One region of the Gracilibacillus sp. JCM 18966 genome, then DNA from elsewhere that is predicted to be linked to it. Evidence: riboswitches for the same ligand, from Rfam matches in the RefSeq annotation. Region 1 holds a riboswitch; each other region holds the start of a gene.
What was found. Region 1 has a riboswitch for S-adenosylmethionine ahead of ACZ5N5_RS18650 (PLP-dependent aspartate aminotransferase family protein). Riboswitches for the same ligand answer to the same signal wherever they lie in the genome.

Region 1 (7,936 bases):
ATTTAAACAATCAATTCAATTGTTGCAAAAGAAAAATATAGATTTCGTTGAAATTAATTATATCTTTCGCTATAATTAATCTTGTCGTATTTTTTCATGCGCCCGTAGCTCAGGGGATAGAGCAATGGTTTCCGGTACCATGTGTCGGGGGTTCGAATCCCTCCGGGCGCGTAATATCCTTGTATATGATGTCAATAAGTTCATTGAATTGCATATAGGTAATAAAAGCACCTCTCTTCCGTCTACCTAAATAGTTAGCCGGAGGAGGGGTTTTTTGTTCCAAAGAAAGTCGAAAAATAATTGAATGAAATCGAGTAAACAACGAACAAAATAATGATGACATTATCAAAGTTTTTAGTTACAGACGCTTTTTCCATAGTAATATCCTACAAATAGTGATAAAATCCTATTAAATATACCTAGGAAGGAAATGAGCATGAAGAAATTATTAGTTTTTTTATTCTGTATTATATTTTTAACTGCTTGTGGATTCGAAGTCGAGAAAAATGAAGAAGAAGGAAAAGAAGCTATAGATACAGATACTAAAGATTCAGAACCAAATCAGAATGACGATAAAGAAGCGGTTGAAGTAGATAAAAACTTATTAAGTGTGGAAGTTACCATACCTTCCTCTATGATAGAATCTACCGATGAATCGATAGCGAAAGCTGAAGAGGAAGGGTTAAAAGTAACAGAGAATGAAGACGGAAGCTTGACTTATAAAATGTCAAAATCCAAACACAAGGAAATGATGAATGAAATAAAAAAACAATTAGATCAATCCATGGAGGAGATTAAGACAAGTGGTGACTTCCCGTCAATTCAAGACATTACCTCCAATGAAGATTTTTCAGAGTTTCATTTAAGTGTTGATAGAGAAGGGTATGAAAATAGTATGGACGGTTTTGCTGTGCTGGGAATTGGAATAACAGGAATGATGTATCAACTTTATGATGGAGCATCTCCAGATGACTATGATGTCACGATCAATGTTAAAGATTCTAAATCAGATGAGGTATTTGACACCATTCATTACCCAGAAGATATGCAAACAATGGAGTAGCTTATGAATGATGAAAATTTTAAAAAAGAAGGGGAAATTAGTTTGCAAATTAATGATCTCCGTAAAAGATTATCGATTAGTGGGAAAAATGGTGTTTCCTTTTTGTTGTCAGCTGTAATCATTTGGTTAATTATTACCATAATATTTTTACAACCAATCACACTAGAACTAAAAAATATTTATATGTTATTCTCAACGGGATTAATGTTTCCTTTATCGATGGGTCTTTCCAATCTCTTGAAAGCAGATTGGAAATTTGAAGGTAATCCCTTAGGTAAGTTAGGAGTATTCTTGAACATTGCTCAGCTCGTATATTTTCCAATTCTTTTTTGGGCGATAGGTAAAAGCCCAGAAGAAGCTATTATCTTTTTTTCCATCATTACAGCAGCACATTTTTTCCCTTATGGATGGTTTTACCTTTCAAAGCCTTATTTTATAATGGCTCCAATTGTATCATTTGCTATTATCTTAATTGGATGGAATTTAAATCAGAATGAGTTGTGGTTAATACCGTTTTCTATGATCATATTTTTGCTTATTTTAACTATACTTCTTTATATTGATTACAGGAAAAAATTGAATTCATAACGTTTATTCCATTAGTACAACAATTTAAGCCCCCTCCGGGTGCATTATCTTATAAAAGAGCTTCACTAAAATCGTTTAATCGATGTAGTGGGGCTTTTTTATGTATAAATAAATGATCTTTATTCATGGAGACTATTCAGTAATTATGACTAATCATCATATTTTCTACAAAAATCGATAAAAAATAGGTTTAGTATTGGTCACTTCTGGGTATCAGAAACTATCGAGTAAATCCTGAAAAAGGAAGTGATATTGTTTTGATAAAAAAGAGTACAGCCATCATCTTATTTTTATCGTTTTTCTTTGTTTTCCCTTTGATTATAGAGGCAGAGGGGAAAACATATCATGTGGGAGCAACAGATTTACATGTGCGCTCAGAGCCATCTTTAAATGGACAAATTCTTGGTAAATTACAAGCTGGAGATCAAGTACAAGTGTTTGATGAGGCATATGGCTGGTATAAAACCTTTTATAATGGGAAAGAGGCTTGGATAGCTTCACAATTTTTAATGGTGGAAGAGCAAGAGCGAGCAGCTACTAATGATAGTTTAAACGATGTTTCTATTACTGCCACTGGTGTTCGGATTCGTTCAGGACCAGGTACAAATTATCCTATTATCGGTTTTACAACAATTGGAGAGTCTTTTTCGGTCGTTGATACTGAAGATCAATGGATAAAAGTAGATTTAAAGAATGGTAAAATTGGATGGATTGCGGGCTGGTTGACGAATCATCAAAGTACCACATACATACCTGAAGAACCATCAGCCCAGGCTACGTCAGATACAGAGCAATCTGTGGAACAAACAGCTACTACAACTACGGTAAGCAATGAGCAGAACTTAAATGGCTTTAATATTGTGCTCGATCCAGGGCATGGTGGCATGGATCCTGGAGCCATAGGACTTGGGGGTATCTTTGAAAAGGATGTCATTATGGAGGTGCTTTCTGAGATAGCAAGTGAGCTCCGTCAAGCAGGTGCAACGGTATTATTAACGAGAAGTAATGATAGCTATGTAGATCATGCCACCCGCTTGAGAATAAGTCATGCTTATCAGACTCATGCTTTTATAAGTCTACATTTTAATGCAAGTCCAATAGTTTCTGCTAATGGAATTAGCACACACTATTTTGGCCCAGATAGTAAAGAGCTTGCCTATGAAATGCAGTCCTCTTTATCTCAACATGTCACAATGAGAGATCGAGGGGTTCGAAGTAGTAATTTCTATGTACTAAGAAACAATCAAAATAAAGCACTCTTATTAGAAATGGGATTTATTACGAATCCTCATGACTTACTCACAATCCGAACAAGCGACTATCAAGATAACTTAGCAGAAGGGATCACCAAAGGTCTTTTAGCTTATTTTAAATAGAGAAGTGGCTGCATCAAATGGATGCAGGCGTTTCTCTATCATCGGAAATATTAATAACGGCAATGCGTGCACCTTTCTTGGCTAATTGCAAGCATGTTTCTCGTCCGATACCACTTTCACCTCCTGTTACGATGGCAACTTTTTTTTGTAGTTGATCATAATAAAACCTCTTTCTAGGATGAGTATGCGCTATTTTTTTGAAAACATAAATGAATGGATTAAAAAAAAGCTATTTCATGTCGATATAAATCATGAATACTCTTAAAAGAAAAATATTCAATAATTTATAAATACTTGTTGACAGTGGTGGTCTACCATGCTAAAGTATGTAATAACTAAATTAAATATAAGTAATCCACTCGGAATTACAATATTTGACAATAAATCTTATCAAGAGAGGTGGAGGGACTGGCCCTATGAAACCTCGGCAACCATTAAGCACAAAAGCTTAATAAAGGTGCCAATTCCACTAAGTGATCATGCTTGGAGAGATAAGAGAGCGAATTATTCACACTGAATCCTCTCTATCTCCATGTAGAGAGGATTTTTTGATCCGATAAAAATTAAATAGCTCTTATCAAGAGAGGCAGAGGGACTGGCCCGATGACGCCCAGCAACCATTAAGCTTCAGCTTAAAAGGTGCTAAATCCTGCAGGAAACATTCCTGATAGATAAGAGGGAGACAGCTGGTAGATAACCAAAGCCTTCTTCTTGTCGAAGAAGGCTTTTCTTTATACTTATATTAATTAAATGAATGGAATATTCAAGGAGGAAACTAACATGACAGCTTTTAAAAATTCAACGTATGATGCGGAGACCTTAAATTTACACGGTGGTCAGGCGCCTGATCCAACAACAGGTTCAAGAGCAGTGCCTATCTATCAATCTACTTCGTTCGTTTTCCATGACACAGAACATGCAGAGAGACTATTTGCACTTGATGAACCAGGAAACATCTATTCAAGAATTGGTAATCCAACTGTCGATGTTTTTGAGAAAAGATTAGCCCTTTTAGAAGATGGCGTTGCAGCAGTTGCAACAGCTTCGGGGATGTCAGCCATCACCCTATCGATCTTAAATCTAGCAAGTGCGGGAGACGAAATTGTTGCAGGTGTGAACTTGTATGGCGGAACCTATAATCTGTTTGCTGTAACATTACCAAGATACGGAATCAACGTAAAATTTGTAGACCCAACCGATCCTGAGAATTTCCGTCAAGCCATCAATGAAAATACGAAAGCAGTTTATGGTGAGATTATCGGAAATCCTGGCCTTCAAGTATTGGATGTAGAAAAAGTTTCAGAGATTGCTCATGAGGCAGGTGTACCATTGATCGTTGATAATACATTTGCCACACCTTATGGTTGTAAACCAATCACATTAGGTGCTGATATTGTGGTTCATTCTGCGACAAAATGGATAGGTGGTCACGGTACATCGATTGGCGGAATTATAGTTGATGGAGGTCGTTTTAACTGGAATTCAGAAAAATATCCTCAATTTACTGAACCAGATCCGAGCTACAATGGAATTCGTTATGCAATAGACTTTGGAACATTAGCATTTATCACAAAAGTGCGTGTCCAGTTATTGAGAGACTTCGGTGCGGCACTTAGCCCATTTAATGCCTTCCAGTTACTACAAGGATTAGAAACACTTCATTTAAGAGTGGAAAGACATAATCGAAATGCTCAGGAATTAGCAGAATATCTAGAAGAACACGAAGCGGTGGAATGGATTCGATATCCAGGATTGGAAAGCCATCCATCACACGCACTAGCGAAGCGTATTTTGAACAATGGCTTTGGCTCAATCATTGTCTTTGGTATTAAAGGTGGACGAGATGCAGGTAGAGATCTAATCAATAATGTTTCTCTATGGTCCCATGTAGCCAATGTTGGAGATGCTAGGTCATTAATTATTCATCCAGCTTCTACTACTCATCAACAGTTAAGTAAAGAGCAATTAGAGGAAACAGGAGTAACAGAAGAGCTTGTTCGTTTATCTGTAGGAATCGAATCAATTCGTGATATTCAAAATGATCTTGATCAAGCACTTGCCAAAGCAACAGGAATCGGTGCAGATGAAGCAAAACAAATCGTCGTAAATGATGAAGGGGTAATTAAATGGGCATTAAATTCTCCATATGAGCGGGTAATCGAGAATGGGGAAGAGGTGACTCGCCAAAAAACATTGGCTATTGTTGGTCTGAGTGGGAAGGAAGCAAGACCGAGCTACCGTCTAGCAAGAAAAATGCAACGTCTTGGATATAAAATTATTCCAGTTAATCCAAGGGAAACAGAGATTTTAGGAGAAAAAGCATACCCAGATTTAAAAAGTGTTCCTGTTCCTATTGACATTGTACAAGTTTTCCGTAGCCCTGATGCTGCGGTAGAAGTAGCAAAAGAAGCGGTGGAAGTTAAACCAAAAGTATTCTGGCTACAGGAAGGTGTTGTTTCACCAAAAGCAGAAGAAGTGGCAAGAGAAGCAGGGTTACAGGTTGTACACAATAGATGTACGTACAAAGAAGCCCAGCGGTTAAGAGGAACAATTTCCACTTATGCTTGTGAAATTTAATAGAAAAGAAAATAAAAAAGGGGACAATCTATCATGAAAAGAATACCATTAATAGATTTACGTAGTTTTTTAGCTATCGCGCTTTTTGGTTTCATTCTTGTTATTGCATCAGGCTGTGCAGCAGAAGGAGAAACAGAGGGAAAGCCTGAAAAAATCCGTTTAGATTATGCTTATTATTCGCCAACAAGCTTAGTATTAAAGAAATTCGAATGGGCAGAAGAAGTTTTTGCGGAAGAAGATATAGAGGTGGAGTGGACATTAAGTCAAGGAAGTAATAAAGCATTAGAGTTTTTAAGAAGTGATAGTATTGACTTTGGTTCATCGGCAGGTGCTGCAGCCTTAATCTCTAAGGAGAGTGGTGCACCAATAGAGAATGTATACATCTATTCGAAGCCAGAATGGACGGCATTAGTAACGAATGAAGGCTCAGGAATTGAATCCATTAAAGATTTAAAAGGAAAGAATGTTGCAGCAACTATGGGAACAGACCCCTTCATCTTTCTAGTAAGAGCATTGGATTCAGAAGGCTTAACGATTAATGATATTACATTGACTAACCTGCAGCATGCAGATGGTGGTTCAGCCCTTGTATCAGGCGATGTAGATGCATGGGCAGGGCTTGATCCACATATGGCAAAATTAGAATTAGAAGAAAATGCGCAATTATTCTTCCGTAATGCAGACTTAAACACGTATGGCTTTTTAAATGTTCGTCAAGAGTTTGCAGACAAATATCCGGAATATGTAAATAAAGTAATTGAATTGTATGAGCGCGCTCGTAATTGGGTTTTAGAGAATCCTGAAGAAGCAGCTCAACTATTAGCAGAAGAAGCAGATATAGATTTAGAAGTAGCCAAGATACAAATGGAACGAAATGATTTTTCTAATGCAATACCTGGTCAAGTTCATGAGGATGCGATTGTGGAAGCAGGAAAGGTATTACAGGATGCGGATGTACTAAATCCAGATGCGGATGTAGAAAAATTAACACAAGAATTAATCAATCCTGAATATGCAAAAGAAATAATAGAATGAGATGGTAGGGAATTAGAGGGGGAACAATCATGGCAGATAACCAAGAATTAACAAGTGGAGCCTATATAGATAAGGTTAATCAAAAAGATGATAAGGCCAAGAATATGAACAAACATTCAACCGTTAAGACAATTTTACTTGGCAGTATCATCCCAATTCTATTAATTATTGCTTGGGAGCTAGTTTGTCGTGCAGGTATTGTTCCTTCTTATCAGCTCCCAGCACCATCAACTATTGTAGAAAAAATTTATAACATGGCCCAAGATGGTACACTATGGGGGCACATTGGTATTACGACATATAGAGTGTTTGTTGGATTTATTTTAGGAACAGTCATAGCAATTATATTAGGTTCATTTGTAGGTTTTTATAAAAAAGCAGAGCAATTATTTGATCCATTAATTCAAGCTTTTCGTTCTATCCCTTCCTTAGCATGGGTACCACTCTTTATTTTATGGATGGGTATTGGTGAAACATCTAAAATAGTGATGATAGCAATTGGGGTATTTTTTCCTGTCTACTTAAACATTGTAAGTGGAATTATTGGAGTTGATCGCAAGCTGATTGAAGTGGGAAAAATGTATGGACTCAATACATTTCAGCTAATAAAAAGAATCATACTTCCTGCATCCATGCCATCCTTTTTAGTTGGCATGCGCAGCGGCTTAGGCCTTGGCTGGATGTTTGTTGTGGCAGCAGAATTGATGGGAGCCAGTCAAGGTCTTGGATTCCTGCTTACCTTCGGTCAAAACATGGCACAGCCTGAAACGATTTTAGCTAGTATTATTTTGTTCGCCATTATCGGTAAATTTACAGATTGGATACTGAAAAAAATCGAAACAAAATCACTTCACTGGCAGGATCGCATGGGACAATAACAGGAAGGAATGATGGACTTGAGTTTAGCTTTACGAAAGGTAAGTCGTACATTTAATGGAACAACAGCAGTGAAAGATGTCAATCTTGAGGTCAAGCCTGGCGAGATTATCGGCCTATTAGGCACAAGTGGTTGTGGAAAAAGCACCCTACTTCGTGCCATTTCCGGTTTAGATGCAGAATACGATGGTGAGATAGAAATCAATGGAAAAGTTTCAAAGGAAATACATGATACTACTGGTTTTATCTTTCAAGAGCCCAGACTTTTACCATGGTTAAATGTATTAGAGAATGTAACATTTGGCTTGAACGGTAAAAGAAAAGATAAAGAAAATCGAGCGATTGAATATTTAGCTAGTGTTGGTCTAAAAGGGAAAGAAGCATTGTATCCAAGAGAGTTATCAGGTGGAATGGCACAAAG
Region 2 (7,936 bases), 1.8 Mb from region 1:
TAGTGCGTTTGTTATGAAATCAGGAGTAGCATCATCAAAGGTTAACAAGATTGGTTTTTCTGGAGCTTTTTCCTCCCCATTCATGATACGAACATATTGCTCTGACGATAACGTATTGTAGCCATTCTGATGCAAATATGCCATGGTTTCTTTAAATTTTTCCAAACTAGTATCTGTCCATTCAATTGTCGGATTCTCCGCGATCCGATGATAAAGAAGGACAGGGATATCTTCCTTTTCCTGAGCATGGATAGTAGAGGGCATCCATCCAGCTGGTAAGACTAATAAAGATATAAGCAGTAATGATGTCATTTTCTTAAAATTCTTACTCATTAAGCAATCTCCCTTCTTTTTAAACGCTTACATAAAAGCCACCACTCTTATTATATCGTTTTGATTTTTAACAGATAACCAGAAAAATTAAAGAAGCTTCTTTAAAAATTTTAGAAATTTCCATAGAATAGATATTACCTTACATAATTCTGTCAGAGGAGAGATGAAATGAACCCACCAATTATTCGAAAATTATTAACAGGCAAAGTGAAAAAATTAGGAAGTCCAGAAGCTAAAGACAAAATGGATCGTGAATGGGAGAGTGCTATTTTTAAGCAAAGTGTAGAAGGGAGGAAGTGGCTTAGCAAAACGGGACTAGCAGGTGATGAGGTAGCAGATACGAAAAATCATGGTGGTCTGGAAAAAGCAATTTTTGCCTATTCAACCCATCATTATGACTATTGGCGCAAAGAACAAGGGATAGAAAAGATTGGAATAGGTGCAATGGGGGAAAATTTAGCGGTAGAATCTTTAGATGAACAGCGTGTTTGTATAGGAGACACCTACCGATTTGGTGAGGCAGTTATCCAAGTGGCTCAACCGAGAAGGCCGTGCTGGAAGCCTGCAAGACGATATCGCATCATGGATTTTGCTCTGCAGATACAGGAGACAGGTAGAACAGGGTGGTATTTTCGCGTATTGGAAGAAGGCTATGTTCAAGCAGAACAGGAATTAATTTTGCTAGAGCGACCTTACCCTAAATGGACGATTGCTCAATGTAATGAAGTGATGTATCGTAAAAAAGATGATTTAGCTCTCGTAGAGGAACTAGCTTCCTGTCCATTCTTAGCGGAAAGCTGGAAAGAGACCCTGTCGAAAAGGTTGAAAGGAAAGAAGACATCCTCTAGTGATAAACGTGTATTTGGTCCAAATAAAAATTAGAAGTGAACCTTTCTATCTACTTACTTGTATAAGTAAGTAAAAGAAGGAAAGGAAGGACAATATGACATTAGGTTGGTTAATCAGTACAGTTGTTGTGGTGATCTTAGGAAATGTTTTCGCAATATTTATCGCTACGTTAAACAAAAAGGTGGTCAAGGATTCACAAGGCAAAATTGATTTTAAGAAAACAGATATTTATTTTCAATGGACGAGATGGGATAATATTAATATTGTAGTTGCAGGATATACGTATCTCTGCCTGATTGGTTTATGTATTGTTTTACTTCGCGGAGATAATATTGAAAGCCCTTGGGTGCAATTTTTTCTTCATCAGACCGCTATATTTTCTTTACTCACCATTATTTGGCTTATCTCTAGAATTGTTTATGTACTTAAGGGAATAAAAAAACGGTGGCCAGATGAATTTGAATAAGGCGGAGCAAGAAGAACAATACAGCCTTGAGGAATTGTTCGTTTCTTACAAAACCCCTATCTATCTTTTTATCTACCGTTACTGTCAGGAGGAGCAGCTAAGTATTGATATCGTCCAGGATACCTTTTTGCGTTTTCATAAATATCAACATCAATTTGATGCGAGAAAATCCTCGATCAAGACCTATTTATTTCGCATGGCCTATCAATTGATGATTAATCGGTTGAATAAGAGGCAACGCTGGAAGAAGCTTTTGCCATTTTTATACCAGCAAGAAGCCCAACATGAAAGCATGTCGTCTATTGATAAACTTACGATCCAAGAAGCTATCAAGCAATTACCTGAGCATCAGCGTGCAATCATTTTATTAACCTATTATCATGATTTAAGTCAAAAAGAAATTGCGAAAATACTAGAAATACCTATTGGGACCGTCAAATCAAGATTACATGCTTCGTTGAAAAGATTAAAAGAGCTATTGGAGGGAACGGCATGAATAAAAAAGAAATACCAGAAGAGCTCAAAGAAAGGTTAGAGGAGTTTCATGTAGAAATCCCTCAGATACCACTGAAAAAAAACAAGCTAGATCAGCTAGCAGACTGGATCTGTAAGCCTGTGAAGAGTCCTTTGGAGTTCCTTTCCATACATGAGAAGTCTACGATCAAGCTTGGTTTATATCCATTGTTTGCGATATTCATCCTACTTCTACCTACGATGTTTTTAATCTAATCAAGGAACAATCCTACACTTCCCTTAAGACCATATAAAGTTTATAATAGTCTTTATATGAAAAGGAGTGTTTGCGATGCGTGAACAATGGTCATCCAAAATTGGGTTTATTATGGCTTCCGCTGGTGCTGCGATTGGACTAGGTGCCATTTGGAAGTTTCCATATCAGGCAGGACTAAATGGAGGAGCAGCATTTTTCCTATTATTCATTGTCTTCACCCTTGTGATTGGATTATCGATGCTAATATCAGAATTTGTAATTGGGCGTGGCGCGAAAAAAGAAGCGATCACGGCTTATAGAACCTTAGCGCCAAATAGCCATTGGAAAATGATCGGTCAGCTAGGTGTATTAGGCTGCTTTCTATTGCTTTCCTTTTATAGTGTGGTAGGTGGTTGGGTCTTGATTTATAGTGCTCAGTCTATTGTTGGTCAAGTAATTAAGGATGGAGCGAATTATGAGCAATTATTTGGCGCTGTCACCTCCTCGCCCGTCATTACGTTAACAGGGTTAGCGCTGTTTTTACTCATTAATGTTGCTGTCATTTCTTTTGGAATAAAGAATGGGATTGAAAAAGCGAATAAATATATGATGCCATTATTGTTTTTATTTTTTATTATCCTTGTCGTTCGTTCCCTCACTCTACAAGGGGCTGCGGAAGGGATCTCTTTTATTCTAAATCCAGATTTTTCTAGCCTAACAGGAGAGGGAATTCTCTATGCGCTTGGTCAATCCTTTTTTGCTCTAGCAGTGGGTTTTTCTTGTATGGTTACCTATAGCTCTTATTTAGGAAAAGAAGTGAGTATCCCGGCATCTGCTTCCTCTGTTGTCGTGATGAATATTTTCGTCTCCTTATTAGCGGGATTAGCTATTTTCCCGGCAGTGTTTGCCTTTGGAATTGAGCCTACAGAAGGGCCGGGCTTATTGTTTATTATTTTGCCGACAGTATTTGCTCAAATTCCTTTCGGGGAAGTATTCTTCTGTCTATTCTTATTATTATTTTTATTTGCGACTTTAACGTCCTCCTTTAGTTTATTAGAAATTATCGTATCTGCCTTCACGGAAAATGGAAAAAGATCGAGAAAGAAAGTGACCTGGATTTCAGGACTTGTTATGTTCATTGCGGGTATTCCAGCAGCCCTGTCCTCCAGTATTCTAAAGGATTTCATGGTCTTTAATAAAACAGTATTTGATGCAACAGATTATTTAGTGAGTAATATTTTGCTACCACTCGGAAGCTTACTTATTGCGATGTTTATCATTCATCGAATGGATAAAGCGCTGGTGGAAGAGCAGTTTAAGATGTCTAACAACCTATCCAATGGCTGGTATCAAATCTGGAGAGTTGTCATGACTTGGATTGTACCGGTCACGATTCTCATAGTGTATGTGAATTTGATCGGGATATGGAAGTTATAACCATCTCAAGGAGAGATGGTTATTTTTTTATGACAGTGGTAGAGGAAAGATTAACAAGGTTTTGAATCGTATCACCTACTGGACAATGCTCCTCTAAAAATGTGACAAATTCCTCCACTTTTTCTTTTGGAGCATCAGTATCAATGTAAAAGGTTGAGCTTATTTCCGAATATCCTGGGCGCACATCCCCCTTATCGAAAAATCCGTCCAGATCAATATCCCCTTCTAATTCAACACGGAAATTCTTTAGATCAATATCAAATTTTTCAGCATACGTACGTGCCACAATCGATTGGCAGGATCCTAATGCAGAAAGTAATAATTCTACTGGGTTCATTGCAGTATCAGTGCCACCAAGGGATGCAGGTTCGTCAACCATCACCTTATGTCCTCGGGATTCCGTTTCTACTAAAACCTTTTCCTTTAATGTTGCTGTTGCTTTAAATGTGTGAATAGCCATGCTTGTTTCCTCCTAAAGTAAGATGTGAAAAAGCCCTTCTCTAAAAAGGGGAGAAGGGCTGATTACCGATAGTATAATTGCTTTCCTTCTCATCTTTCGTATTAAAATACGTCTGAAGTTGGCACCATACTTTGAATAAAAGTTGGTTGCCGAGAGATCATAGGGTCAGTCCCTCCCCCTCTCTGGATGAGAAATATCCATATAGTTTCATAGACTATATCATGAAAAAAGAAAAACATCAACTTAGTGAAGAACAGGTTGTCGAAAAAATATATTTTGCTCATCTCGCTATGGAGAGGAGAGATAGTCAAGATAAAAAGATATATCTTGGCAATCTAGCTAGGAAGAGGAGCGTTCACCAAGATATATTGCAAACAGCCCCTCATATGCTAATCAAAATAGATTTATAGAAAAAAGAAATATTAGGAACATTAATGCAATCGATTGCGCTATAAAATAATTTCAGATATAATATGAATTGCTCGATTAAAAAAGTAATAGTATTTATATATCGTAACAAAAAACCATTTAGAACAAATGAAAGCTTATGTGCAATCGATTGCATTTTGAAAGCGGATAAATGAGAGGTTTAGGTTTAAGGAGGATATTATGTTAGCAGAAGAAATTAAGACAGAAGAAGAAAGCAATGTAAAACAACAATTACCGAATCTACCAATCAGTACGATATGGTTGATTAGTTTTGGTTTTTTAGGAGTACAAATGGCATTCTCCTTGCAAAGTGCCAACATGGGGCGAATTTTTCAAACGATTGGAGCAGATCCTACTAAATTAGGATTTTTCTTTATATTACCGCCACTTGCAGGGTTAGTCGTTCAACCGATTGTTGGTTATTTATCCGATCGAACGTGGATGCCGAGGCTCGGCCGGAGAATCCCTTATTTACTAGTTGGTTCCATTGTCTCTGTAATAGTTATGTGTTTATTGCCGAATGCGGGAAGCTTTGGTTTTGGGTTTGGTTCCATGCTTGCTTTAATGTTTGGGGCGGTAACGATTTTATTTATGGATCTCTCATCTAATGTTGCAATGCAGCCATTTAAGATGATGGTAGGAGATATGGTCAATGAAAAGCAAAAAGGATTCGCTTATTCGATTCAAAGCTTCCTATCGAATAGCGGGGCTGTTTTAGCTTGTATTTTCCCATTTTTACTAACTGCAGTAGGTATTTCCAACACTGCGCCTAAGGGAGTTGTCCCACCATCAGTGGTTATTTCCTTTTATGTCGGTGCGGTAGTTCTAATCATTTGTAGTTTATTTACGGTATTTAAGGTGAAGGAATATTCCCCTTCGGAATATGCTCTTTACCACGGAATAAGAGAAGATGCGCATAAGAAAAAAACGAGTATGTTTGGCTTACTCCGCAGTGCTCCAAAAGTATTTTGGACAGTTACACTTGTTCAATTGTTTTGTTGGATGGGCTTTCAATATCTTTGGACATATGGTACAGGTGCTGTTGCGGCGAATGTGTGGAATACGACAGATCCTTCCAGCTCTGCTTATCAAGCTGCAGGTAACTGGTTCGGCATCTTGTCCGCAGTACAATCCGTAGCTGCAGTACTATGGTCACTTGTACTATCACGTATTTCTAACCAAAGAAGAAAGCTGGGTTATGCGATTAGTTTAGTGCTTGGAGGAATCGGATTTAGTTCCGTATTCTTTATCCAACATCAATGGCTTTTAGTTATCTCCTTTACCCTAATAGGAATCGCTTGGGCAGCCATGATGACCTTTCCATTTACGATTCTTACAAATGCATTAACAGGGGAAAATATGGGGACATATCTCGGTTTGTTCAATGGTAGTATTTGTTTACCACAAATTATTGCCTCTTGTGTAAGCTTTGCCATTTTTCCATTACTTGGGTCGTCGATGCCTGCCATGATCTTATTATCAGGAATTTTCCTCATAATTGGGGCATTGTCGGTTGGAACAATCAGAGAAACCTTAGCAAAATCGTAAGGGAACAGATAAGCATGGACGAACATATAAAAAATGGATACATCCATTTTTTCAAATAGATTAAAAGATAAAGGAGAATAGAGATGCGGACTGTCAGTAGAAAGTGGTGGAAGGAAAGTGTTGTCTATCAAATCTATCCGAGAAGCTTCATGGATAGTAATGAGGATGGAATTGGAGATCTAAAAGGAGTAACATCAAAGCTCGACTATTTGAAAGACCTAGGAATCGATGTCATCTGGATATGTCCAATGTATAAATCTCCAAATGATGATAATGGCTACGATATTTCTGATTACCAAGATATTATGGACGAATTTGGGACAATGGCCGATTTCGATGAACTTCTAGAAGAAGTGCATAAGCGGGAAATGAAGCTGATTTTAGATTTAGTCATTAATCATACGAGTGATGAGCATCCATGGTTTATCGAATCACGCTCTTCAAAGGATAGTCCAAAACGTGATTGGTATATATGGCGTGATGGCAAAAATGGTAAGGAGCCAAATAATTGGGAATCGATCTTTAACGGATCTGCATGGAAATATGATGAAAAAACCGATCAATATTTTATGCACATCTTCTCTGAACGTCAACCAGATTTAAATTGGGAAAATCCTAATGTAAGAGAAGCATTATATGAGATGGTGAACTGGTGGTTGGATAAAGGAGTCGATGGCTTTCGCGTTGATGCTATTTCCCATATCAAAAAGGAACCTGGCTTAAAGGATATGCCAAATCCCAAAAATTTAGACTATGTACCATCCTTTTCAAAAATGATGAATGTCGAGGGGATTGATCCATTTCTATCAGAATTCGCACAAAAAACGATCCATAATTACGATATTATGACAGTTGGAGAGGCGAATGGCGTTAAGCTGGAGGATGCGGACAAATGGGTTAGTGAAGAGCATGGCTACTTTGACATGATTTTTCAATTTGAATTTTTAGGTCTATGGCAAAAGGATGGAGACGGCACTGTAAATGTGCAGGCATTAAAAGAAAATCTATCGAAGTGGCAGGCAGGTCTTGAAGGGAAAGGCTGGAATGCTTTATTTATCGAAAATCACGATCAACCTCGCCGAGTGTCCACATGGGGAAATGACCGAGAGCTTTGGAAGGAAAGTGCTAAAATGCTAGCTGCCTTGTACTTCCTCATGAAAGGAACCCCATTTATCTATCAGGGTCAGGAAATCGGTATGACGAATGTTCAGTTTCCATCGATAGAGGATTATAATGATGTCGGCATGATCAATTACTATAAGTTAGAAACAGAAAAAGGACGTCCACATGAGGATATTATGCAAGTCATCTGGAAGCAAGGACGCGATAACTCCCGTACTCCAATGCAATGGCATGCTGGGGCAATGGCAGGCTTCACTACATCGAATAAAACGTGGATGAAGCTGAACCCGAATTATGTGGATATTAATGTCTCGGATCAAATGAATGATCCTGACTCCATTTTGAATTTTTATAAGGCTTTAATCAAGTTAAGAAAAGAAAATGAGGTTTTCGTTTATGGAAGCTACAAGTTGCTGTTAGCCGATCACCCTAGTCTCTTTGTTTATACTCGTACATTTGGTGAGAATAAGGCATTAGTGATCAATAATTTCTCTGAAAAACATACGGAATGTAAGCTTCCGGCTGAAGTTTCTATTATTTCCTCACAGCCTGTTCTCCACAATTATGAAGTAGAAGAGGAGAA
Region 3 (7,936 bases), 1.7 Mb from region 1:
TAGAAATATATATTTTAGAAAACTATCACTAAACGAATACGATTAAAAACGGCTATTTAATAGTATTGCATTAGTTGTACAGACGAGTTTTCGAATAATAAGAGAATCTTTGTTTTGGTCATCTACTAATAAACTTATCTATTGGGGGAAACAGTATGAGTCAAGAAGTGAAAAATGCTATTCAATCAGGCAAGACGGTGCTTGGAATCGAGCTTGGGTCTACTAGAATTAAAGCAGTTCTTATCGGAAAGGATAATGAGACAATTGCTTCCGGGAGCCATGATTGGGAAAATAGTTATATAGACAATATGTGGACATACAGTGTTGAAGAGATTTGGAAGGGGATACAAGATAGCTATCAAAAGATGGCACGAAGTGTAAAGCAGCAATACGGAATTTCTCTAAAAAAGATTGGAGCTATTGGCTTTAGTGCGATGATGCACGGCTACATGGTGTTCGGTAGGGATGGAGAACTTCTTGTACCTTTCCGCACTTGGCGAAATAATATAACCGAAGAGGCTTCCACAGCATTAACAGAACTTTTTAACTATAATATTCCACAAAGATGGAGTATTGCTCATCTTTATCAAGCCATTTTGAATCAAGAAGATCACCTATCAGATATACATTTTCAAACAACGTTAGCGGGTTATGTTCATTGGAAGCTAACAGGTCAGAAAGTACTTGGTATTGGTGAAGCGTCTGGTGTTTTTCCTATTGATTTAGAGGCGAAAAATTATAATCAAGAAATGATACAACAATTTAATAGCTTAATTGAATCTAGAAATCTACCTTGGAAGCTTGAGGAGCTTTTACCTAGGGTATTAGTTGCTGGGGAAAATGCGGGTGTACTGACTGATGAGGGAGCAAAGCTACTCGATATAAGTGGTGAATTAGAAGCAGGAATTCCTCTATGTCCTCCTGAAGGGGATGCTGGAACAGGTATGGTTGCTACGAATAGTATAGCCAAACGCACTGGAAACGTGTCGGCCGGTACCTCTGCATTTGCTATGGTTGTTTTAGAGAAGGAATTATCTAGAGTACACCCTGAAATTGATCTCGTTACTACACCTACAGGTAATTTGGTGGCGATGGCTCATTCTAATAACTGTTCCTCAGACTTGAATGCATGGGTTAGTCTATTCGAAGAATTCTCAGGCGTTATGGGGAACAAATTAGATAAAAATCAATTATACGGTGCTTTATTTAAGCAAGCTCTCCAAGGTGATGCCGATGGTGGCGGACTTCTATCTTATGGCTATCTATCAGGAGAGCATATGACCCATTTTGAAGAGGGACGCCCGTTGTTTGCTCGTTCTTCTGATAGTAATTTCAATCTTGCTAATTTCATGCGTGTTCAATTATTTACAGCCTTTGGTGCAATGAAGATAGGAATGGATATTCTTCTTAAGGAAGAAGGCGTAAAACTAGATGAAATTCTTGGCCATGGTGGCTTGTTTAAAACAGAGGGTGTTGGCCAAAGTGTGCTAGCGGCTGCACTTAATGTTCCAGTTTCCGTGATGGAAACGGCCGGAGAAGGTGGTGCATGGGGAATTGCCTTACTTGGTTCTTATATGCTCAATAAAGAAGATAATCAATCCCTAGAAGAATTTCTAAATGACAAGGTATTTGCAGGTCAGGTAGTGAAAACACTGTCCCCTAATCCAAAAGATGTTAAAGGATTTGAACAATTTATGGAACGATACAAGAAAGGTCTTACAATAGAAAGAGCAGCAGTAGAGAACCTTTAATGAATAAATCCAATTGTGAAAAATAATTGAATTTATTTCAAGTGTGGGGGAGTACCTTTATTGTATGGTAAAATAAAGATAAAGGAAACGCACAAAGTCTACACTTGAGGAGGATTCAACTATGACGGAATCACCGAATAATGATAAAGCATTACGTTTGAAATCAATGCTTGAGGAAGCTCTTCAACCACTAACGGATAAGATTGGTTTATTGGAGCAGGAAGTAAAAGAGCTGCGAAAAGAACAAGCGGAACTCAAGCAAATTATCCATCAAAGATAAAATTAGGAGTCTATTCAGGGGATGGATAGACTCCTTTTTCATCTGGCCAACCTTTTCATAACCAAAATAAGAAAGGCTTGAAATAATAAGCTATTCATATTAAAATAGTAGCAACTTAAGTCGAAGCGGAGGTGGATAGAGGTGTTGAATGATACTGTTTTTGTGCACGGATTTTGGACTGAATTCCTATATTTTTGCCGTGCAAAATTTGCTGTTTTAGTTGTTAACGGGATACGTATGTCCTTTTTTAACAACTAAATAGTAACAAAAACAGTGAAAACATCTCTTACCCACATTATATATAGATGACGCTAGGGAGTGGTCTTTTTCGTGCTCTCTTTTAAATTAATGCGTCGTCAATGCTTTTAAAAAGCCATGGGATGTCCTATGGCTTTTTTTGTTGGGAAAATAGGAACAGGAGGATAGACATCGTGATTGCATGTAGTATCAATCAAGTGACGAAGATGTATGGCGGTCATATGATTTTTGAAAATATATCATTGGAATTAAATGAAAAGGAAAGAGTAGGGCTGGTTGGGCCGAACGGTAGTGGAAAATCAACCCTTCTAAAATTACTGGCAGGCGAGGAACTACCAAACCAAGGACAAATCCATTGGAAAAAAGGATCACGAATTGGCTACCTTGCTCAATTTTCTATGTTTCAACCAGATATATCTGTAAGGGAAGCTTTACGGACAGCTTTTTCTGAATTGATTGAATTAGAAAAGAAGATAGGGAACTTAGAAAAAAGTATGAGTCAAGAAATGGGTGAGAAAGATTTACAGAAGCTTGTCGAGCAATATGGAGTATTTCAAGACCAATATTTATCCAAAGGAGGGTACGCCATCGATAGTGAAATCGATAAAGTGGCAAAAGGGTTAAATATTGAGGGAATGTTAGATCAGACGGTAGGGGCACTTAGTGGTGGCGAGAAAACGAAGGCTGGGTTGGCCTATATATTATTAAAAGAATCAGATTTATTGTTATTGGATGAACCTACTAATCATTTAGATGTTTCAGCGATAGAATGGCTTGGAAATTATATAAAGAATTTCACTGGAACCGTGGTGATTGTATCCCATGATCGGTATTTTTTAGATGAAACGGTGAATAGAATTGTCCATGTCGAGAATGGCGACCTAGAGAGCTTTGACACCAATTATTCTGATTATGTAACGGAAAAAGAAGCTCGTTTACTTCGTGAATTTCATGCATATGAAGAACAGCAAAAGAAAAGGAAGAAAATGAAAGAAACGATAAAAAGACTAAGAGAATGGGCGAATAGGGCAAAACCTCCAAATGAAGGTCTCCATAAAAGAGCTAGAAATATGGAAAAAGCATTAGAAAGAATGGAAAAATTGGATCGCCCTGTGTTAAATCGGAAGAAAATGAACTTGAAAATCGATGCAGGAAGTAGAAGTGGTAAGGATGTGATACAGCTGAAGGCAGTTTCGAAAGCATTTTTTGATAACCAGCTTTTTCAAGATGTCAATCTCCATGTTCAGTATCAACAAAGAACCGCAATCGTCGGAAATAATGGAACAGGAAAAACTACGTTATTAAAGTTAATCTTAGGACATCTTAAAGCAGACAAAGGAGAGGTAAGGATCGGGAGTAATGTGAAGATTGGCTACCTGTCACAGCATACTTTTTCTAAAATGGTAGACAGAACGGCAATCGATGTCTTTCGTGACGAAGTGAAAGTAACAGAAGCGGAGGCAAGACAGATATTAGCAAAATTTCTATTCTACGGCTACAGTGTATTTAAAAAGGTTTCCCAGCTAAGTGGTGGAGAAAAAATGAGGTTGAGATTGGCCCAGCTTATGTATCAGGATACCAATTTATTGATCTTAGATGAGCCTACGAACCATTTAGATATAGATTCATTGGAAGTATTAGAGGAAACGCTTGAACAATACGAAGGCACCATTCTTGCAATATCCCATGATCGTTACTTTCTAAATAAATTATTTGATAGGATTTTCTGGATCGAAGATGGGCATGTGCATGTATGGGAAGGAAACTATGACTGGGCTAAGCTAAAAATGAGTGAGAAAAGAACTTAGCAAAAAAAAATGCCGCATGAGTAAAGACTTCATGCGGCTAAATTTACTGTTTCACTTTTCTACGAGGGAATCCAAACAAAATGGCAGTAATTCCACAAATTCCAAGCAATATTGGATAAAAGGAATAAGGCATAATACTTAAGGGTGATATCGAAGCAAGTCCTGCCACTGCCAGCATTTGGCCACCATATGGTACGATTCCTTGCCAACAAGCGGCGAAAATATCAAGAATACTTGCCGATTTTCTTGGGTCAACATTATACTTGCTTGCAATATCTTTTGCTAACGGCCCCGTCATTATAATGGAAATCGTGTTATTGGCAGTACTAATATCTGCTACACTAACAAGCCCAGCGATACCAAATTCAGCCCCTTTTTTCGATTTGATCTTGTTAGAAACTACATGAAGTAAATAATCTATCCCTCCATTGTATTGAATAATTCCGATTATTCCTCCGATAAACAATGCTACAATTGCAATATCCTCCATATTCAATACGCCTTGTGATGCAGCCTAGAGCAGAGTTGAACCAGTGTAGGAACCATCTATGATACCAATCGCACCAGCAAGGATAATCCCACCGATTAACACAATTACCACATTCACTCCTAAGATGGCTACGATTAATACAGCAAGATAAGGTATAACTTTCGCAAGATTATAAGAATAGTCCTCCAATTGATTGATATGACTTCCTGAAGTAATGAACCATAATATAAGTGCAGTAATCAATGCGCCGGGAAGAACGATAAAAAAGTTTGTTTTAAACTTATCGCTCATCGAAGTGTTTTGGGTTCGTGCGGAAGCGATCGTAGTATCCGAAATCATCGATAGATTATCACCAAACATAGCCCCACCAATCACAGTAGCCATTGCTAATGCCATAGGAATATCCGTTTGATCAGCAATACCAATTCCAATAGGAGCAAGTGCGACGACAGTTCCCATCGATGTCCCCATTGTAATGGAGATAAAACAACCAATTAAAAATAATCCTACCATTAAAAGGTTTGCAGGTAGGAGGGAAAGCCCAAGGTTCACGGTCGCATCAACTGCGCCCATACCTTTTGCTACTTCCGAAAAGGCACCTGCAAGCACAAAAATGATGCACATTAGCATAATATTTTCATGCCCAGCCCCCTTTGTGAAGATTTCAATTTTTTTAGCTAGTTTTACTTTGCGATTCATGAAAATGGCAACAGCTGCCGCAATAATGACCGCCACATTCAGTGGCATATTAGAAAAATCCTTTGTCAACACTCCTGTGCCGATAAATAACAATATAAATATGAGTAAGGGGAATAATGCCGAGGCCTTCCCTTTAGTCTGTTGAGTCATGTTGTATTCCTCCTGTTTATATAGGTTAATGCATGGTCATGCCACCAGTTATGTTAATTGCTTGTCCTGTCATGTAATTCGAATATTTTGAGGCTAAAAAGACCACCACATATGCGACATCTTCAGGAGTTCCTGTTCTTCCAAGTGGCACCTGTGAAAAGTCCTCTTCTCTAATTGCTTCTTCATTCAAACCCCTCAAATTACCACCAATCACTCGTTCTTTACGTTTCATGTCCGTTTCAATAATACCAGGACAGACGGCATTCACATTAATTTGGTCTTGCGCAAGCTCGAGAGCCATCACTTTAGTAAGCCCAATGACTGCATGCTTAGAGGCAACATAGCTCCCCATTAGGCGATAGCCGTTTTTTCCAGCCTGTGAAGCAATATTGATAATTTTACCTCCAAAGCCTTGATCCTTCAGTTTATTCGCAACGACTTGGCTACATAATTGCACACCTTTAGCATTTATATCCATTGTTTTATCCCAATCTTCTTCTTTTATCTCCGTAAAGTAATCCATTGTCGAAATGCCAGCATTGTTCACTAGGATATCTATTTTTCCAAAATGATGAATAACCTGTTTTATCATATTATGGACATCATTTTTGTTAGAGACATCTGCCTGGAAATAGAATAAATTTTCATCATCTGTCTGCTTGGTTTCTTGAATATCAATAGCGGCAACCTTTGCGTTAGATGATAAAAGAGCCTGAACAATAGACTTTCCAATACCGTTTGCTCCACCTGTAACGATGGCGACCTTTCCAGATAAATCAACTTTGAGCATAGAATAACCTCTTTTCTATAATAAAAAACCCTCTTCAAAAGCAAGAAGAGGGTGAAGTAAGATGAATGTCTCTTCTTATCTGTTAGCTATTTGCTACTGGAATTGGCACATTACTCTTAAGAGTTGTTGCCGAGGATTCATAGGGCCAGTCCCTCCCCCTCTCTAGATAAGAACATATAGGAAAGTTAATGCTCTTTAGTTTACAACTAGAAACAAGTTATAGTCAAGTGTTTCACTAGGAATTACACCTGTAAAATTTGCCATTCTTTCGTTAATCATTCTCTCTGCTACTAAACGATGGGAAAAATATTGAATGAATGACAATTTAATGGTAGGTTATAAGAGTGATATAATATATTATTTTAAGAGGTGATGGAATGGAGAAGCATAACACCGAAGATTTACAACAAACGGAAGTAGCAGAGGAACAGGAAACAGAAAAGGAACGATTTGTTTCAAATGAGGAGAAAAAAGAGAACAATTCCTCCATAAATTTTGATTTTGGAGAAAGTGTAAAAGAGACAAAGGGTATTCTGAAGGATGCGATTTTAAGACCACATGCTATCGTGAGCTCTACTCGAACAATCCGTATGGAAACGAGTGCACTAATTTTATTATCATTATCATTATTGATAGGTATTTGTTATTTTCTTTTCTATAAATTTGGATTTGAGGGAATGCTCAGCTTATTTGCAGATGTGGGCGTAATGTTTATCATAACGAGCATCTTATCTTGGATGATTACCTTTGCAATCGGCTATTTTTCTCTTTACTTACTTTTAATGTATTTCGGAGATCGTAAAATGGATCATAAAGAATTGTTAACGAAATATGCGATTGTGAATATTCCTTTTACATTAGTTTTTTGTTTAGTGATTTTATTTTTCGGATTTTTAATGGTAGATTTGTTTGTCGTTACATATGTTTTTGCCTTAATGCTCTATGGGGTAATTCATATTTATCTTTACCTTGTACATATGAGAAAACCGAAATTTGATTTGTACTGGACAATTGCGGGCTACCTATTAGTCTTAATTGTTGCTACACATTTATTGAATGGAATTGATTTTTCAGCATTTTAAAAAGCAGGAGTACACCTCTTGCTTTTTTATTGTTTAGCTAACTCTGTCACTATTAGCAAGATACAAGAAATTTCTCCTCGGAATATATGTTAAGCTAAAGATAAAGTTTTGTTTGAAAGGTGGAGGATAATGGGCAAAGTTGTTTTAGATATCTCGATGTCTCTGGATGGTTATATTAGTGGTCAAAATGATAGTCAGATCCAGCCATTAGGTGATGGTGGAGAGTTTATTCAAAATTGGTTATTTGATGGTAATGAATCAAGCAGTTATAACGATTTCTTCAAGCTTTCTAGTACAAATAAAAAAGTTTTTGACAATACGGTAGCTAATACAGGCGCGATGATAGTTGGGAGGAGAACCTTCGATATTGTAAAAGGATGGGGTGGAAGTCATCCAATTCAAGGTATTCCTATCTTTGTTGTAACACATCAAAAACCAGATAGTTATATAGAAGAGAATACAACGTTCACCTTCGTTACAGATGGGATAAAAAGTGCAGTTGAGCAAGCGAAGAAAGCAGCGCAGGATAAAAATATTAGTATCGGGACCGCACATATTGCACAGCAATGTATTCAAGAAGGTCTATTGGATGAAATGCTACTACATGTATCGCCAGTTCTGCTTGGTG

Region 2: another riboswitch for S-adenosylmethionine. It lies ahead of ACZ5N5_RS06880 (OsmC family protein); the one in region 1 lies ahead of ACZ5N5_RS18650 (PLP-dependent aspartate aminotransferase family protein).
Region 3: another riboswitch for S-adenosylmethionine. It lies ahead of ACZ5N5_RS10060 (SDR family NAD(P)-dependent oxidoreductase); the one in region 1 lies ahead of ACZ5N5_RS18650 (PLP-dependent aspartate aminotransferase family protein).

What each region holds. Positions count from the first base shown of each region.
Region 1 covers NZ_AP043883.1:3,808,713-3,816,648, reverse strand. Annotated here, with positions in the region: tRNA gene ACZ5N5_RS18675 (tRNA-Arg) at 99-171, shown strand; gene ACZ5N5_RS18670 (hypothetical protein) at 437-1,063, shown strand; gene ACZ5N5_RS18665 (DUF7010 family protein) at 1,067-1,651, shown strand; gene ACZ5N5_RS18660 (N-acetylmuramoyl-L-alanine amidase) at 1,909-3,027, shown strand; gene ACZ5N5_RS18655 (hypothetical protein) at 3,041-3,118, opposite strand; SAM riboswitch class I at 3,412-3,525, shown strand; SAM riboswitch class I at 3,599-3,705, shown strand; gene ACZ5N5_RS18650 (PLP-dependent aspartate aminotransferase family protein) at 3,808-5,604, shown strand; gene ACZ5N5_RS18645 (aliphatic sulfonate ABC transporter substrate-binding protein) at 5,638-6,639, shown strand; gene ACZ5N5_RS18640 (ABC transporter permease) at 6,744-7,517, shown strand; gene ACZ5N5_RS18635 (ABC transporter ATP-binding protein) at 7,530-7,936, shown strand, end outside.
Region 2 covers NZ_AP043883.1:1,419,992-1,427,927, forward strand. Annotated here, with positions in the region: gene ACZ5N5_RS06850 (endo-1,4-beta-xylanase) at 1-333, opposite strand, end outside; gene ACZ5N5_RS06855 (MOSC domain-containing protein) at 502-1,215, shown strand; gene ACZ5N5_RS06860 (hypothetical protein) at 1,277-1,648, shown strand; gene ACZ5N5_RS06865 (sigma-70 family RNA polymerase sigma factor) at 1,635-2,144, shown strand; gene ACZ5N5_RS06870 (hypothetical protein) at 2,141-2,377, shown strand; gene ACZ5N5_RS06875 (sodium-dependent transporter) at 2,454-3,794, shown strand; gene ACZ5N5_RS06880 (OsmC family protein) at 3,814-4,254, opposite strand; SAM riboswitch class I at 4,341-4,447, opposite strand; gene ACZ5N5_RS06885 (hypothetical protein) at 4,476-4,664, shown strand; gene ACZ5N5_RS06890 (SLC45 family MFS transporter) at 4,864-6,231, shown strand; gene ACZ5N5_RS06895 (glycoside hydrolase family 13 protein) at 6,315-7,936, shown strand, end outside.
Region 3 covers NZ_AP043883.1:2,091,720-2,099,655, forward strand. Annotated here, with positions in the region: gene ACZ5N5_RS10035 (xylulokinase) at 156-1,751, shown strand; gene ACZ5N5_RS10040 (hypothetical protein) at 1,873-2,031, shown strand; gene ACZ5N5_RS10045 (RAxF-45 family protein) at 2,194-2,289, shown strand; gene abc-f (ribosomal protection-like ABC-F family protein) at 2,463-4,097, shown strand; partial or broken gene ACZ5N5_RS10055 (Na+/H+ antiporter NhaC family protein) at 4,141-5,436, opposite strand; gene ACZ5N5_RS10060 (SDR family NAD(P)-dependent oxidoreductase) at 5,462-6,226, opposite strand; SAM riboswitch class I at 6,299-6,399, opposite strand; gene ACZ5N5_RS10065 (hypothetical protein) at 6,604-7,308, shown strand; gene ACZ5N5_RS10070 (dihydrofolate reductase family protein) at 7,438-7,936, shown strand, end outside.